Regions from separate parts of the Streptomyces sp. AK010 genome, predicted to be linked through region 1. Evidence: riboswitches for the same ligand, from Rfam matches in the RefSeq annotation. Region 1 holds a riboswitch; the other holds the start of a gene.

The links. A riboswitch is a leader RNA that binds a small molecule or an ion and turns the genes downstream of it on or off. The one in region 1 is predicted to bind ZMP and ZTP.
Region 2: another riboswitch for ZMP and ZTP. It lies ahead of HDC93_RS39680 (hypothetical protein); the one in region 1 lies ahead of HDC93_RS21400 (glycine hydroxymethyltransferase).

The regions. Positions count from the first base shown of each region.
Region 1 is NZ_JACHCX010000011.1:26,154-33,868, forward strand. Features, by position in the region: gene HDC93_RS21360 (isocitrate lyase/phosphoenolpyruvate mutase family protein) at 1-101, opposite strand, end outside; gene HDC93_RS21365 (carboxymuconolactone decarboxylase family protein) at 98-544, opposite strand; gene HDC93_RS21370 (carboxymuconolactone decarboxylase family protein) at 541-1,059, opposite strand; partial or broken gene HDC93_RS21375 (GntR family transcriptional regulator) at 1,108-1,330, shown strand; gene HDC93_RS21385 (hypothetical protein) at 1,671-2,525, opposite strand; gene HDC93_RS21390 (hypothetical protein) at 2,652-3,008, shown strand; gene HDC93_RS21395 (glutathionylspermidine synthase family protein) at 3,023-4,204, shown strand; ZMP/ZTP riboswitch at 4,327-4,413, shown strand; gene HDC93_RS21400 (glycine hydroxymethyltransferase) at 4,444-5,889, shown strand; partial or broken gene HDC93_RS21405 (hypothetical protein) at 5,975-6,442, opposite strand; gene trpS (tryptophan--tRNA ligase) at 6,617-7,630, shown strand.
Region 2 is NZ_JACHCX010000007.1:148,979-156,693, forward strand. Features, by position in the region: gene HDC93_RS15915 (SDR family oxidoreductase) at 1-615, opposite strand, end outside; gene HDC93_RS15920 (MBL fold metallo-hydrolase) at 705-1,334, opposite strand; gene HDC93_RS15925 (S-(hydroxymethyl)mycothiol dehydrogenase) at 1,334-2,422, opposite strand; gene HDC93_RS15930 (ABC transporter ATP-binding protein) at 2,585-4,339, shown strand; partial or broken gene HDC93_RS15935 (hypothetical protein) at 4,429-4,701, opposite strand; gene HDC93_RS15940 (nuclear transport factor 2 family protein) at 4,875-5,237, shown strand; ZMP/ZTP riboswitch at 5,262-5,346, shown strand; gene HDC93_RS39680 (hypothetical protein) at 5,369-5,611, shown strand; gene HDC93_RS15950 (TetR/AcrR family transcriptional regulator) at 5,980-6,639, opposite strand; gene HDC93_RS15955 (YncE family protein) at 6,832-7,715, shown strand, end outside.

The DNA.
Region 1 (7,715 bases):
AACACCCGCGCACTGGCCGCGTCCCACGGCCCGGGCAGCACGAGCGGATCACCGGGCACCCGGCCCCGGTGCAGGGCCCGGAACACGTCGGCCTTGGTCATGGCGTGTAACCCCCTGGCGGAATCCGGCGACTCACCATCACCCGGTTCCAGTTGTTGATGGCGACGACCAGCCCGATCAGATGGGCCAGCCGCGTCTCGTCGAAGTGCTGGGCGGCCCGCTCGTAGACCTCGCCCGGCACGAACCCCTCCGTGAGGACCGTGACGGCCTCCGTCAGCGCCAGCGCGGCCCGCTCCCGCTCGTCGAAGACGTCCTGCGCCTCCTCCCACGCGGCCAGCAGATCGAGCTGCCGCTCACTCACCCCGTACTCGCGCGCGAGCGCCAGATGCATGGCGAGGCAGAACGCGCAGTGATTGAGCTGGGAGGCGCGGATGACGACGAGTTCGGCGAGGGCCGGGTCGCCGAGCCCCTTCTTCGCCGTGGCGCTGACGGCCGACATGGCCCGGCCGACCGCCGGGTCCAGCAGCCGGGTCCGGGTCGTCACTTGTACTGGCCGGGCTCGTAGTGCCCCGGCGCCATCCGGCAGGTCACCCCGAACCGGTTCCAGGCGTTGATCACCGTGATCGCGGCGATGACCTGCGCCAGCTCGGCCTCCTCGAAGTGCTTCGCGGCGTTGTCGTAGACCTCGTCCGGCACGAAACCGTCCGTCAGGACCGTCACCGCCTCCGTCAGCTCCAGCGCCGCGAGCTCCTTAGCGGTGTAGAAGTGCCGCGACTCCTCCCAGGCGCTGAGCTGCACGATCCGCTCGACGCTCTCACCCGCCGCGAGGGCGTCCTTGGTGTGCATGTCGATGCAGAACGCGCAGTGGTTGACCTGGGAGGCGCGGATCTTCACCAGCTCGTACAGCGTGTGGTCCAGGCCCTTACGGGCGGCCGTCTCCAGCCGGACCATCGCCTTGTAGACCTCGGGCGCGTGCTTGGCCCACTCCAGGCGGGCGGGCCGCTCGGGGGCGTACTCCGCGCTTGCCGGGGGCGTCGTCACGTCGGTGTGCGTCGTCATGCCCTCGACCCTACGAAGAAAGCAGCCCAGGAGTATGGTCCATTTTCCATGGCGGAATCATGGGCCACTCTGGGCATCGACCTGCTGGTGGAGCCGACCGGACCGGGCCTGCGCCGGGGCCTGACCGACGCCCTGCGCGAGGCCGTGCGCTCCGGCCGGCTGGCCCCCGGCACCCGGCTGCCCTCCTCCCGCGCGCTCGCGGCCGACCTGGGCATCGCCCGCAACACCGTCGCCGACGCCTACGCCGACCTCGTCGCCGAGGGCTGGCGACCCGAAGGACGTGGCCGACTCCAGGACCGTGCCCGAGGGGGCGATCAGCACCGCCTCCTCCGCGCCCTCGCCCGCGGCCCGGCGGCGCACCCGGGCCAGGGTGTCCAGGTCAGGGCCCACCGACGAACGCCGCCGGCGTCGAAAAGAACCCCTGTCGGACGCCGGATCCCCGTCTCGCACTCCGGCACCACCGCCCGGCGCCGAACCGCCGGAGGCATCGGTACCGCCGTGTTCTTCGTGCGCAGCTTGCCCGCCCGCTCGGCGGTGAGACTGCGGACGTTGACGAGCATGCGGTGCCCGTACGCCGTGAAGGAGTCAGGCAGCCGGGAAAGCGCTGCCACTCACCGGGGCGCGACGGCTCCCTCCTCCCCCTCCTTGGCCTCCACCGGTGCCTCCCCGAACCGCGACAGCGCCAGCGCCCCCGCCACCGCCACCGCGAACCCGAGGATCGCCAGCCACCCCAGCCCCGGTCGCGTCCGGTCCCCGAGCCACACCACACCGATCAGCGCGGGCGCGACCGTCTCCCCGAGAACCAGCCCGGCCGTCGCCGTGGTCACCGACCCGCGCTGCAGGGCCGAGGTCAGCAGCAGGAACGCCGCCCCGCCACCGAGCAGCAGCGCGTACGTCGCCGGATTCGGGAACAGCTCGCCGGGCGAGAACCCGTCGATGAGCCGCACCGACACCTCCACCACCCCGAACCCCAGCCCCGCCCCGAGCCCGAGCGTCAGCGCCCGCCCCCGCTCCGGCAGCCGCCCGGCCGCCGCTCCGAGCAGCAGCACCCCGGCCGCCGCCCCGAGCATCGCCCACGTCAGCCACGCCGGCCCCTCCTCGTCGCCCTCCGCCCCGGCCGCCAGCCCCAGCAGCGCGAGCCCGGCACACACCACCGCCACCGCCGCCCACTCGACGCGGCTCAGCCGCACCTTGAGCAGCCGCGCCGCGACCACGGCCGTCACCGCCAGGCTCGCGGCCAGCGCCGCCCCCACGGCGTAGATCGGCACCGACCGCAGCGCGAGGATCTGCAGCACGAAACCGAGCCCGTCCAGCGCGAGCCCGGCCAGATACCGCCACTGCCGCAGCGCCCGCCACAGCAGCGCCACGTCCCCGCCCGGCCCGGTCGCCGCCGCCGAGCGCGCGGCGATCGCCTGCAACACCGTCGCCGTACCGAAACAGACCGCCGCACCGAGGGCACACACCATTCCAAAGATCACAAATCGACAGTAGGGGAGCGGCCGTGGACGGGGGGCCATGCGCGCCCGATCACACCGATCTCTAGGCTGACCGTCTGTCAGTGCACAACGGGGCGACACGGGGGAGACACGCACATGGCTGAAACACGGCGAAGGCTGCGCTCGAGCACGGTCGTGCTGGGCGGCATGGGCGTCCTCGCGGCGGCCCTGTCGGCCTGCGGCTCCGACCCGGACCGTCGCTGCGTGGACCGGGACAGCTACGACTACATCAACGGCTACAAGATCGTCGCCGACAAGAACTGCTCGTCCGGCACGTCCTCCTCCGGCAAGGGCCGCAAGAAGACCCACACGCGGGTCGCCGACGCCGACTGGTACTACGACGCCGACGTCAGCGGCGGCTACGCCGAGGACGGCACCTTCAGCCGCAGCGAGGCCGTCGACCGGGGCGGCTTCGGCTGCTCCGGCTCCGGCAGCGGCAGCGGCGGCGGCTGAGAGCGGACACGGCCATGGAACGCAGGACCGCCGAGCCCCGAGCCGGATGGCAGCAGACCGTCGAGGAACAGGGCCTGATCTACCCCCTGACCCGCTACCCCGACGACTCCCTGCGCCCCTACTGGGACGAGAGCGCGCACTACGTCTTCTCCCTGGAGGAGATCGAGGCCCTCGAAGAGGTGGTCGAGGACCTCCACCGCATGTGCCTGACGGCGGCCGGCCACATCGTCACCGAGGACCGCTTCGCCGACCTGGGCATCACCGACCCCCGCGTCGCCCAGGCGGTCGCCGAGGCCTGGCACCGCCGCGCCGAACTGCCCTCCGTCTACGGCCGCTTCGACCTGCGCTACGACGGCACCGGCCCGGCCAAGCTCCTGGAGTACAACGCCGACACCCCCACCTCCCTGGTCGAGGCCGCGTCCCCCCAGTGGTTCTGGATGGAGGACCGCTTCCCCGGCGCCGACCAGTGGAACTCCCTCCACGAACGCCTCATCGACGCCTGGAAGAAGCAGGCCGCCCTCCTCCCGCCGGGCAGCCCCCTTTACTTCGCGTACTCCTCGGCGGACGAACTCGGCGAGGACATGATCACGGTCGCCTACCTCAAGGAGACCGCCGAACAGGCCGGCCTGGCCACCGACTGGATCGCCATGGAGGAGATCGGCTGGGACCGCCTCTCCGGCCGCTTCGTCGACAACCGCCTCCGCTTCATCCGCAGCATCTTCAAGCTCTACCCCTGGGAATGGCTCACCACCGACCGCTTCGCCGACCACGTCCTGGACACCCTCGACAACGGCGGCGGCACGGGCTCCACCCTGTGGATAGAACCGGCCTGGAAGATGCTCCTCAGCAACAAGGCGCTCCTGGCGATCCTCTGGGAGCTGTACCCGGACCACCCGAACCTCCTCCCCGCGTACCTGGACGGCCCTCGCGACCTGTCCACCACGGGCTGGGTGGCCAAGCCCCTGCTGGGCCGGGAGGGCGCGGGCGTCACCATCCACGACCCCGGATCCACCCCCACCGTCCGCGACGAGCCCTGCTGCTACCAGCAGCTCGCCCCCCTCCCCGACTTCGACGGCAACCGCGTCGTCCTGGGCGCCTGGGTGGTGGAGAACGAGTCGGCGGGCCTGGGCATCCGGGAGTCCTCGGGCCTGATCACGGACGAGTACGCGAGATTCCTGCCCCACGTGATCCTCTAGTCGGGGCTCAGGGCCACGTCCCTGTGGGGGCGCGGGGAACTGCGCGATCAACCACAGACCACCCGCACTCGGCAACGAAGAGCAACCAGGCGGACGCTCCCCGAACCCAGCCGGTACCCTGATCAATGGGCCGTGACTGGCGCGCTGGGATGGACGAACCATCGGGGAGCGGCCCGAGCAGAACAGAGCCGTGCGCCTGGGCCGTACCGTGAACGCGAACGCAACGTCCGGAGGTCCCCATGTCAGCAGAGCTCACCCCCGCTTCCACCGCCTACCGCGCCGCCCTCGACGTGATCCGCGCCGTCGAACCCCGCGTGGCGGACGCCATCGGCCAGGAGGTCGCCGACCAGCGCGAGATGCTCAAGCTGATCGCCTCCGAGAACTACGCCTCCCCGGCCACGCTCCTGACCATGGGCAACTGGTTCAGCGACAAGTACGCCGAGGGCACCATCGGCCGCCGCTTCTACGCCGGCTGCCGCAACGTCGACACCGTCGAGTCCCTCGCCGCCGAGCACGCCAAGGAGCTGTTCGGCGCCCGCCACGCCTACGTCCAGCCGCACTCCGGCATCGACGCCAACCTCGTCGCCTTCTGGTCGGTCCTCGCCCAGCGCGTCGAGGTCCCCGCCCTGGAGAAGGCCGGCGTCCGCCAGGTCAACGACCTCTCCGAGGCCGACTGGGCCGAGCTGCGCCGTGCCTTCGGCAACCAGCGCATGCTCGGCATGTCCCTGGACGCCGGCGGCCACCTCACCCACGGCTTCCGCCCGAACATCTCCGGCAAGATGTTCGACCAGCGCTCCTACGGCACGGACCCGGCCACGGGCCTCATCGACTACGAGGCGCTGCGCACCTCCGCCCGCGAGTTCAAGCCGCTGATCATCGTCGCGGGCTACTCGGCCTACCCCCGTCTGGTGAACTTCCGGATCATGCGGGAGATCGCCGACGAGGTCGGCGCGACGCTCATGGTCGACATGGCGCACTTCGCCGGCCTGGTCGCGGGCAAGGTCCTCACCGGCGACTTCGACCCGGTCCCGCACGCCCAGATCGTGACGACCACCACCCACAAGTCGCTGCGCGGCCCGCGCGGCGGCATGGTCCTGTGCGACGACTCGCTGAAGGACCAGGTCGACCGCGGCTGCCCGATGGTCCTCGGCGGCCCGCTCCCGCACGTCATGGCCGCCAAGGCCGTGGCCCTCGCCGAGGCCCGCCAGGAGTCCTTCCGCGACTACGCCCAGCGCATCGTCGACAACTCCCGCGCGCTGGCCGAGGGCCTGATGCGCCGGGGCGCGACGCTGGTGACGGGTGGCACGGACAACCACCTGAACCTGATCGACGTCGCCTCCTCCTACGGCCTCACCGGCCGTCAGGCCGAGGCGGCCCTGCTCGACTCGGGCATCGTCACCAACCGCAACGCCATCCCCGCCGACCCGAACGGGGCCTGGTACACCTCCGGCATCCGCATCGGCACCCCCGCCCTGACCACCCGTGGCCTGGGCACCGCCGAGATGGACGAGGTCGCCGGCCTCATCGACCGCGTCCTGACCACCGCGGAGCCGGGCACGACCAAGTCGGGCGCCCCCTCCAAGGCGTCCCACGTCCTCGACGCGAAGGTGGCGGACGAGATCTCCCAGCGCGCCACCGACCTCGTGGCCGGTTTCCCGCTCTACCCGGAGATCGACCTGGGCTGACGCCCACCGCCCGTCACTCCTCGGGGGCGGGTCTGGCATCTGCGGCCCGTCACTCGTCGGGGGCGGGTCTGGCATCTGCGGCCCGTCACTCGTCCAGGTCGATCAGCACCTGACGCGGCTTTTCCCGCGGCGGTCCGGCTTCCCGCCGGGCCGCCGCGCGGCGTATCAGCAGTGTGCCGCCCGCACCGGCCGCGAGCCCCAGCGCCCCCGCCGTCACCGCCCACCGGACGTCACCCCGCACCGGACCGTCCAGGTGCGCGGCGGCGGCCGGGCTCGCGACGGGCCCGCCCTCCGCGTCACCGAGCAGCCGGGCCAGGTCGAACCGCTCGAAGACGGACCGCGGCGCCCGGTGCCGGCGGATGTCGTCGTCCTCCACGGTGGGGCTGGGATCCGAGCGCACCCAGGGCGTGCCGTCCTCGCCCACCAGCAGCTGGTCCTGCCGCTCGACGGCCACGTCCCCGCCCGGCGGCCGGTTCGTGCTCGGCCAGCCACCGACCCCGGACAGCCCCCGGAGCACCGTGAGCCGCACCTGCGGGAAGTTTCCCTCCGCCCACCCCGCGCCGTCCCCGCATCAGTCTCAGTCCCCTCCCCATCGGCCCCACCCCGAGCCCGCCCGGGGGCGGCGCCTGCCGTGTCTCACCCTTGTTGCAGCGCCGGGGCCGAACGGGAGCCCGTCTGTTTCCGGCCGGTTCCGGATCGGCCCCCGGGACCTGAGAGAATGGTGAGCATGGCCTCTGACCGACCTCGCGTGCTCTCCGGGATCCAGCCCACCGCCGGCTCGTTCCACCTCGGCAACTACCTCGGCGCCGTCCGCCAGTGGGTGGCGCTGCAGGAGACTCACGACGCGTTCTACATGGTCGTCGACCTGCACGCGATCACCATCCCGCAGGACCCGGCGGACCTGCGCGCGAACACACGCCTGGCCGCGGCCCAGCTCCTCGCGGCGGGTATCGACCCGGACCGCTGCACGCTCTTCGTGCAGAGCCACGTCCCCGAGCACGCCCAGCTCGCCTGGATCATGAACTGCCTCACCGGCTTCGGCGAGGCCGGCCGGATGACCCAGTTCAAGGACAAGTCCGCCAAGCAGGGCGCCGAGCGCGCCTCGGTCGGCCTGTTCACGTACCCGATCCTCCAGGTCGCGGACATCCTGCTCTACCAGGCCCACGAGGTCCCGGTCGGCGAGGACCAGCGCCAGCACATCGAGCTCACCCGTGACCTCGCCACGCGCTTCAACGGCCGTTTCGGCGAGACCTTCACCCTCCCGAAGCCGTACATCCTCAAGGAGACGGCGAAGATCTACGACCTCCAGGACCCGTCGATCAAGATGAGCAAGTCGGCGTCCACGCCGAAGGGCCTCATCAACCTCCTCGACGAGCCCAAGGCCACGGCCAAGAAGGTCAAGAGCGCCGTCACCGACACCGACACGGTGATCCGCTACGACGCCGAGAACAAGCCGGGCGTCAGCAACCTCCTGACGATCTACTCGACCCTCACCGGCGAGAGCATCGGCGAGCTGGAGGAGAAGTACACCGGCAAGATGTACGGCGCGCTCAAGACGGACCTCGCCGAGGTCATGGTCGACTTCGTGACGCCGTTCCGGGAGCGCACCCAGCAGTACCTGGACGATCCCGAGACGCTCGACTCGATCCTCGCCAAGGGCGCCGAGAAGGCCCGCGCCGTCGCCGCGGAGACCCTCGCGCAGGCGTACGACAAGGTCGGCTTCCTGCCCGCCAAGCACTGAACGCCACCCCCGCGCAGAGCCGTACCACCGAACAGCGCTGTACATCACTCCGGTTGCGCCTGCCCGTAACCCGGTCGTGGCCGTA
Region 2 (7,715 bases), on a different contig from region 1:
ACCGGGGGTGAGGGCGACGGCGGTGGCGCCGCGCGGGCCGAGTTCGTGGCCCAGGGCGAAGGCCATGCGCAGCACGGAGGCCTTGGCGAGGTCGTAGAAGAAGTTCACGCGGTAGTTCCCGGCGTTGTAGTCGGCGGTGCCGTCGGTGACCTCGACGACCAGGCCGCCGGGGTTGCGCAGCAGCAGGGGCAGGACGTGGTGGGCGGTGACGGCGTGCGTCTCGACGGCGAGCCTCAGCAGACGTAGGCCGTTGTCGAGGTCGTGCTCCCAGAGGGGGGTGTCCCACTCGAAGAGCTTCTCGCCGCCCCAGATGTCGTTGACCAGGACGTCGAGGCGGCCCTGCTCGTCCGCGATCCGGTCCGCGAGCGCCTTGACCTGCGCCCGGTCGAGGTGGTCGGTGGGGACGGCGATGCCCCTGCCGCCGGCGGCGGTGACCAGGTCGGCGGTGTCCTCGATGGTCTCGGGCCGGTCGTACTCCGAGCGGCGGGCGCGGGTGCTGCGGCCGGTGACGTAGACGGTGGCGCCGGCCGCGCCGAGTTCCACGGCGATCCCCCGTCCCGCGCCCCGGGTCGCCCCCGCGACCAGTGCGACCTTGTCCTGCAACGGAGCTGACATGTCCGACCTCCCGTGACCGTGGCTGCTTGTCGCCTCCAGGGTCACGGGTATGCCGGACATCTTCTGTCGCCTTTTACGGCGACACGCGGTCAGTGGCCCCGGGCGATCCATTCCTGAAGCTGCGGGGCCTCCGCTCCGATGGTCGTGGAGTCGCCGTGGCCGGTGCGGACGGTCGTCTCGGGCGGCAGGCTCAGCAGCCGGTCGCGGATCGAGTCGATGATCGTCGGGAAGTGCGAGAAGGACCGTCCGGTGGCGCCGGGGCCGCCCTGGAAGAGGGTGTCGCCGGTGAAGACGGTGCCCAGTCCCGAGTCGTAGAGGCAGACGGCACCGGGCGCGTGCCCCGGGGTGTGCAGGACCCTGAGGTCGGCGCCGCCGGCCTCGATCGTCTGGCCGTCGACCAGCCAGGCGTCCGGCTCGCGGTCCGGGTGGGTCTGCTTCCACAGCGGCAGGTCGTCGTGGTGCAGCCAGATGGTGGCGCCGGTGCGCTCGGCGAGCGCGGGGGCGGCGTCGATGTGGTCGTTGTGGGCGTGCGTGCACACGATGGCGGTGAGCCGTCGGTCCCCGACGGCCTCGGCGATGGCGTCGGCGTCGTGGGCGGCGTCGATGACGATCGCCTCGTGGTCGTCGCCGACGATCCACACGTTGTTGTCGACGTCCCAGGTGCCGCCGTCGAGGCTGAACTGGCCGGAGGTGACGAGGTGTTCGATGCGGGTCGTCATCACAGCACCACCACCGAGCGCAGCACGTCGCCGTGGTGCATCCGCTCGAAGGCCTTCTCCACCTCGTCGAGCTGGATCGTCTGCGTGACGAACGCGCCGAGGTCCAGACGCCCCTGCAGATGCAGGTCGATCAGCATGGGGAAGTCGCGGGAGGGCAGGCAGTCGCCGTACCAGCTCGACTTGAGGGACCCGCCGCGGCCGAAGACGTCGAGCAGCGGCAGTTCGAGCTTCATCTCGGGTGTGGGGACGCCGACGAGGACGACCGTGCCCGCGAGGTCACGGGCGTAGAAGGCCTGCTTGTACGTCTCGGGGCGGCCGACGGCCTCGATGACGACGTCGGCGCCGAAGCCGCCGGTGAGTTGGCGGATCGCTTCGACCGGGTCGTTCTCGCGCGAGTTGACGGTGTGGGTGGCGCCCATGGAGCGAGCGGTCCGAAGCTTGCGGTCGTCGATGTCGACGGCGATGATCGTCGCCGCTCCGGCCAACTGCGATCCGGCGATGGCCGCGTCGCCGACTCCGCCGCACCCGATGACGGCGACCGAGTCGCCCCGGCCGACGTTCCCGGTGTTGATCGCGGCGCCGATGCCGGCCATCACACCGCAGCCCAGCAGCCCGGCGACCTGCGGGGCGACGCCCGGGTCGACCTTGGTGCACTGCCCGGCCGCGACCAACGTCTTCTCCGCGAAGGCGCCGATGCCGAGGGCCGGGGACAGCTCCTGGCCGGTGGAGGCGAGGGTCATCTTCTGCTGCGCATTGTGGGTGTCGAAGCAGTACCAGGGCCTCCCGCGCAGACAGGCACGGCACTTCCCGCACACCGCACGCCAGTTGAGGATCACGAAGTCACCGGGCTCGACGTCGGTGACGCCGGGGCCCACCGCCTCGACCACGCCCGCGGCCTCATGGCCCAGCAGGAACGGGAACTCGTCGTTGATGCCGCCCTGCTTGTAGTGCAGGTCGGTGTGGCACACCCCGCAGGCCTGCACCTGCACCACGGCCTCGCCCGGGCCGGGGTCGGGCACCACGACCGTCTCGATCCGCACCGGCTCGTCCTTGCCGGGGGCGATCACGCCGCGTACTTCCTGGGCCATGCTGCTGACTCCTTCGTCGGCCGGGGTCCGTTCCTCTCCGACCCTACGCGCGACCGATCGGTAAGGAGCGCTGATCGGCCCGTCTGTTCCCTGCGAAAAGGGCAGGCCGCGCGGGTCGGCGGCGACGTAGCCTGAACGCTCCGCCGACGCCGAGGGAGCGCCGTGAGCATCGCAGAGACCGAGACCGCCACACCCCCGTGGCGGCAGCTCCTCGGATACGTACGGCCGCACCGCTGGTCCCTGTTCACCGGTGCGCTGCTCTCCCTGGTCACCGGGGCGACCGGGCTGCTGCTGCCGCTGGTGGCGCGGGGCCTGATCGACGACCTGTCCCGCGACCGGGCCATCACCGGCGCCCTGCTGGCGATGTCGGCCCTGGTGGTGACCAACGCGGCGGTGGGCGCGCTGGGTTCGTACGTGCTGACGCGCACCGCCGAGTCGGTGGTGCTGGGCGCGCGGCGGACCCTGTCGTCGTATCTGCTGCGGCTGCGGATCACGGCCGTGGACCGCAGCGAACCCGGGGACCTGATGGCCCGCATCACCTCCGACACCACGCTGCTGCGCGCGGTCACCACCGACTCGCTGGTCGGACTGGGCACGGGCGGGCTCACCCTCGTCGCGACGGTGGTGATGATGGGCCTGGTGGACGCCGTGCTGCTGGGCGTCACCCTGGCCGTGATCCTGCTCGCGGGCGTGGTCCTCGGGGTCATCGTGCCGCGCATCAACCAGGCCAGCCGGCAGGCGCAGGACGCGGTCGGAGTCATGGGTGCCTCGCTGGAGCGGATCCTCGGCGCCCTGCGCACGGTGAAGGCGTCCGGCGCGGAGCACCGGGAGGAGCGGACGCTGCACGAGGCGGCGCAGGAGTCGTGGCGGCAGAGCGTGCGCGCCGCCAAGTGGTCGGCCGCAGCGGGCAACACGGCGGGGCTCGCCATGCAGATCGCCTTCATCACCGTGCTCGCCGTGGGCGGCGCCCGCGTCGCGACCGGCGCGGTCGACGTGGGCACGCTGGTCGCGTTCCTGCTGTACGTCTTCTATCTGATGTCGCCGATACAGCAGGTCGTCGGCGCCATCACCCAGTACCAGACGGGCGCCGCGGCCCTCACCCGCATCGAGGAGGCCCTGCGCCTGCCCGCCGAACCGGCCGCCGAGGCGGCCCCGCTGCCCTCCCTGGGCGCCGAGCCCGCCGCGCTCGCCTTCGACGACGTCCGCTTCCGCTATGCCGACGACCTGCCCCACGTCCACCACGGAGTGACCTTCACGGTGCCCGCGCAGGGCATGACGGCGTTCGTCGGTCCCTCCGGCGCCGGCAAGACCACCGTCTTCTCGCTGATCGAGCGGTTCTACGACCCCGAGTCCGGCGTGATCACGCTGGACGGGCGGGACCTCGACGACTGGGAGCTGCCCCGGCTGCGCGCCGCGATCGGCTACGTGGAGCAGGACGCGCCGGTCCTGTCGGGCTCCCTGCGGGACAACCTGCTGCTGGGCAATCCGGAGGCGGACGAGGACGCCCTCGCGCGGGTGCTCAAGACGACCCGGCTCGACGGTCTGGTCTCCCGGCTGCCCGGCGGCCTCGACACGCTCGTGGGGCACCGCGGAACCAAGCTGTCCGGCGGTGAGCGGCAGCGCGTCGCCATCGCTCGCGCGCTGCTGCGCCGCCCCCGGCTGCTGCTGCTCGACGAGGCGACCTCGCAGCTGGACGCGGTGAACGAGGCAGCGCTGCGCGACACCGTCGCGGACGTGGCGCGCACGACCACGGTCCTCGTGGTGGCGCACCGGCTGTCGACGGTGACGATGGCCGACCGGATCGTGGTGATGGACGCGGGCCGGGTCAGGGCCGTCGGCACGCACCGGGAGCTCGTGACGGCCGATCCGCTCTACGCGGAGCTGGCGGCGACGCAGTTCCTGGCCACCGCCGACTGATCCCGGCCGCCGCGGACTGTGGGCGCACGCCGAGGGCCGCCCGGAACCCCGGGCGGCCCTCGGCGTGCGCTGCCGTCAGCGGACGTTCGGACGAAGCCGAAGAGCGGGGAGACCAGACCGACGACCTGGTTCAGCTGGTCGAGGTCGTTGAGGCGGTTGAGCCCGGCCAGCCGCGAGGAGGGCCGCGGGATCTCGTCCTTGTGCGCGGCGGGGATGTCGCTCACGGTCAGCGAGTCGAGCGTGGCCATCGGGCTGAGCGGGCTCTTCGCTTCCGCGTCGGCCGCGTTCGCCATCGGCGCGGCGAGGCCGGTGACGCCAGCGGCGGGACCTACGGCGGCGACGATACGTCGTGTTGAGATCATGCCTGGCGCAGCGCGAACGGGTCCCCGGCGGACGCGGGCGGGCGGCGCCGCTCACCCCTCAGCCCCAGTGTTCCGGTTGCGCTTGCCGAGCCCGCCCGGCGGGAGGACGCTCGACAGGAGGGGCCTTTCGCGGCCCGCATCCGGCGGGCCGCGGCCCTTCGAAGGAGGTCATCATGGGAACCGCGGCAGACCCCGCCTTCGACCGGGACACCCTGCGCCAAGGCGTGGAAGGGGATCCGGACATCCTGCTCTCCCTGTACGCCGACGATGCGGAGCTGCGCATCGTGGACCGCACGACCCAACCCAGCCACCCCAAGGTCCTGCACGGCCGGGACGAGATCGGCCGAATGCTGGAGGACGTCTACAGCCGCGACATGTCGCACAAGCTGGAACGGTGCGTCATCCAGGGCGACGAGGCCGCCTACAGCGAGAGCTGCCAGTACGCGGACGGGGTGCGCGTACTGTCCGAGTCCATGATCGGGCTGCGCGACGGCAAGATCGCCGAGCAGACCCTGGTCCAGGCCTGGGACGAGTAGCAGGAGCGTCACCGGGCTCCGTCAGGGCCGGGCCGTGACCGGCGCCGGGGTGGAGCACCACCGGGGAGCGGCCCCGCAGAAGTCGATGCCGTGCGCCTGGGCGAAGCAGTACTTCGGCCCAGGAGTGGATCATGTCGCAGGCACGGCTCATGGACGGCGCCGCACTCGCGCGGCGGATCATCGAGGAGACCGCGCAGTCCCTCGGCGCCGACGAGGAGCCGGGTGAGCGCCGCGCTCTCGCGTGGGCCGAGGGTCCAGTTGTCGAGCAGTGTCGCCATGGCGTCGAGCGGCTCGGGCGTGGTCAGCGGGGTGTCGGTGTACAGAGACTCCATCAGGTAGGCGCGCACCGGGGCCGGGTCGCGGGGCGGGGGTGACTTGGGCGGGGCGTCGCTCCAGCTCGGTGGGTAGGTCCGGTCGAGGTGGACGTGACCGTCGTCGACGAGGTGCGGTTCGCCGCCCTCGTCCGAGAGGACCGGGCGGCCCGGGTGCCTGGGTTCCGTGGCCACGACGAGTTCGGTGTGGCTCGCCCGCCAGCGCACGAGCCGAAGTGAGGGCCGCCGGGCGGCACTGGATCGGCGCTGCGCAGCAGTTCGAGTTCGTCAGCCATGGCCGTGTTCCTTCGGGGCGGTCATGCAGGAGGGCTCGGCGATCGGTTCACCCCCAGGTACCGGAAGGGTCTGATGCCGAGCATGTACAGGAGCCGAGGCGGCCGTTGGGTTTCACCCGCACCCGGCGGCTTCCGTCACCCTTGCGGATTCCACCCCGGCGGCCGCACGATCCCCAGCAACTGCCGGACCAGTTCGTCGACGACCTCGTCGAGGGTCGCGTCGACCCAGCCGGCGCTCCAGTCGTGCAGCAGGCCGTTGACGCTGCCGATGAAACCCGTCGCGGCGAGGCGGTAGTCGCGGGGTGCGGCCTCTCCGCGTGCGGCGGCCGCGTCGGCCTCGGCGCAGATGAGGTCGACCCAGCCGGCCCGGCGGGCGAGCCGCTGCTCCTCCAGGCGGGGGCTGACGCCGATGATCTCGACGAAGGTGACGCGGATCCGGCGCGGGTCGGCGGCGACGTTCCCGGCGTAGGCGCGGAAGATGGCGGTGGCGCGTTCGACGAGCGGCAGCTCCGCCGCGCCCGCGGCCGCCTCCAGGACCGCCGCCTCGGCCCAGCCGTTGACCTGGAGGTGCAGCGCGGCGAGCACGTCCTCAAGGGTGCGGAACTCCTCGTAGAACTGACGCGTGGACAAGCCGGCCGTCTCGCTGAGGGCCGCGACCGTGGTGGAGCGGAAGCCGGGGGTGTCGCCGAACAGTTGGAGCGCGGCGTCGAGGAACCGCCGGCGCCGCTCGGCCTGCCGCTCCTCCGCGGTCTTGCCGCCGTAGCGGCCGGTCGGCGCTCTGAGTCTGCCCGGCACCGGCTCTCCCTTCGTTGTTCGAACACCGATTTTGTCGTGCACGCGGTCTTGTGGAGAAGGCCGCCCCTTCCTTACTTTGCAGTAAGTTCACTCTGAAAGCATGTGTGTTCAGATTCCACGCGCCCAGCTTTGGCATGTCCCACTCACGACGCTCACTCCACGGCAGACCCCACAGCAGAGAGGGGAGCAGTCATGCCCGCCTTCCGACGCCGGCACCTGTGCTCCGTAGCCGCAGCCCTCACCCTGACCGTCACCGCTCCCGCGACCGCCGCCACCGCCTCCCCCGCGGCCTCCCCGGACTCCTCCGTCGCGCTGCGCGAGGTGCTGTTCGTGGGCAACAACTGGGACGGCACCGCCGATGCCATCCGGTCCTCGGGTGACTTCGCGAAGATCGGCCGCATCAACGTCATCCCCGACAAGGACGAGCGGATGGCGGCGATCAACGCAGATCCGATCAAATGGATCTATTTCATGGCGATCCGCAACAGCGTCGGCGAGGGCCACGACCAGTTCGTCGACGACATGTACTCCACACCGGACGGGACCTCGGTGGTCGTCTCCCGGCCGAGCTTCGCCGACGTCGTCTCGATCGACCTCGCCTCCGGGAAGCTCAACTGGCGCTTCCCCGTGTCCGGTTACCGCTCCGACCACATGGCCGTATCCCCCGACGGCAAGCGGGTCGCGGTGTCGGCGTCGACCTCCAACACCGTCCATGTGCTGGACATCGTCTCCGGCAAGGAACTGGGCAGGTTCGGCACCGGCGACAAGCCGCACGAGAACATCTTCACCCAGGACGGCAAGTACATCTACAACATGGCGATCGGCGACGTGAACACGCAGACCGACGCCCCGTGGCTGGACTGGACGAAGGGCGACCGGCGCATCACGGTCGTCGACGCCACGACGTACAAGCAGGTCAAGGTCATCGACATGCGCCCGCACCTGGACGCGCTCGGCCTCAAGGACTACTCCGACGCCGTCCGCCCGGCCGTCTTCTCGCCGGACGAGTCGAAGTTGTACTTCCAGGTCTCCTTCTTCAACGGCTTCTTCGAGTACGACATCGCCACCGACAAGAT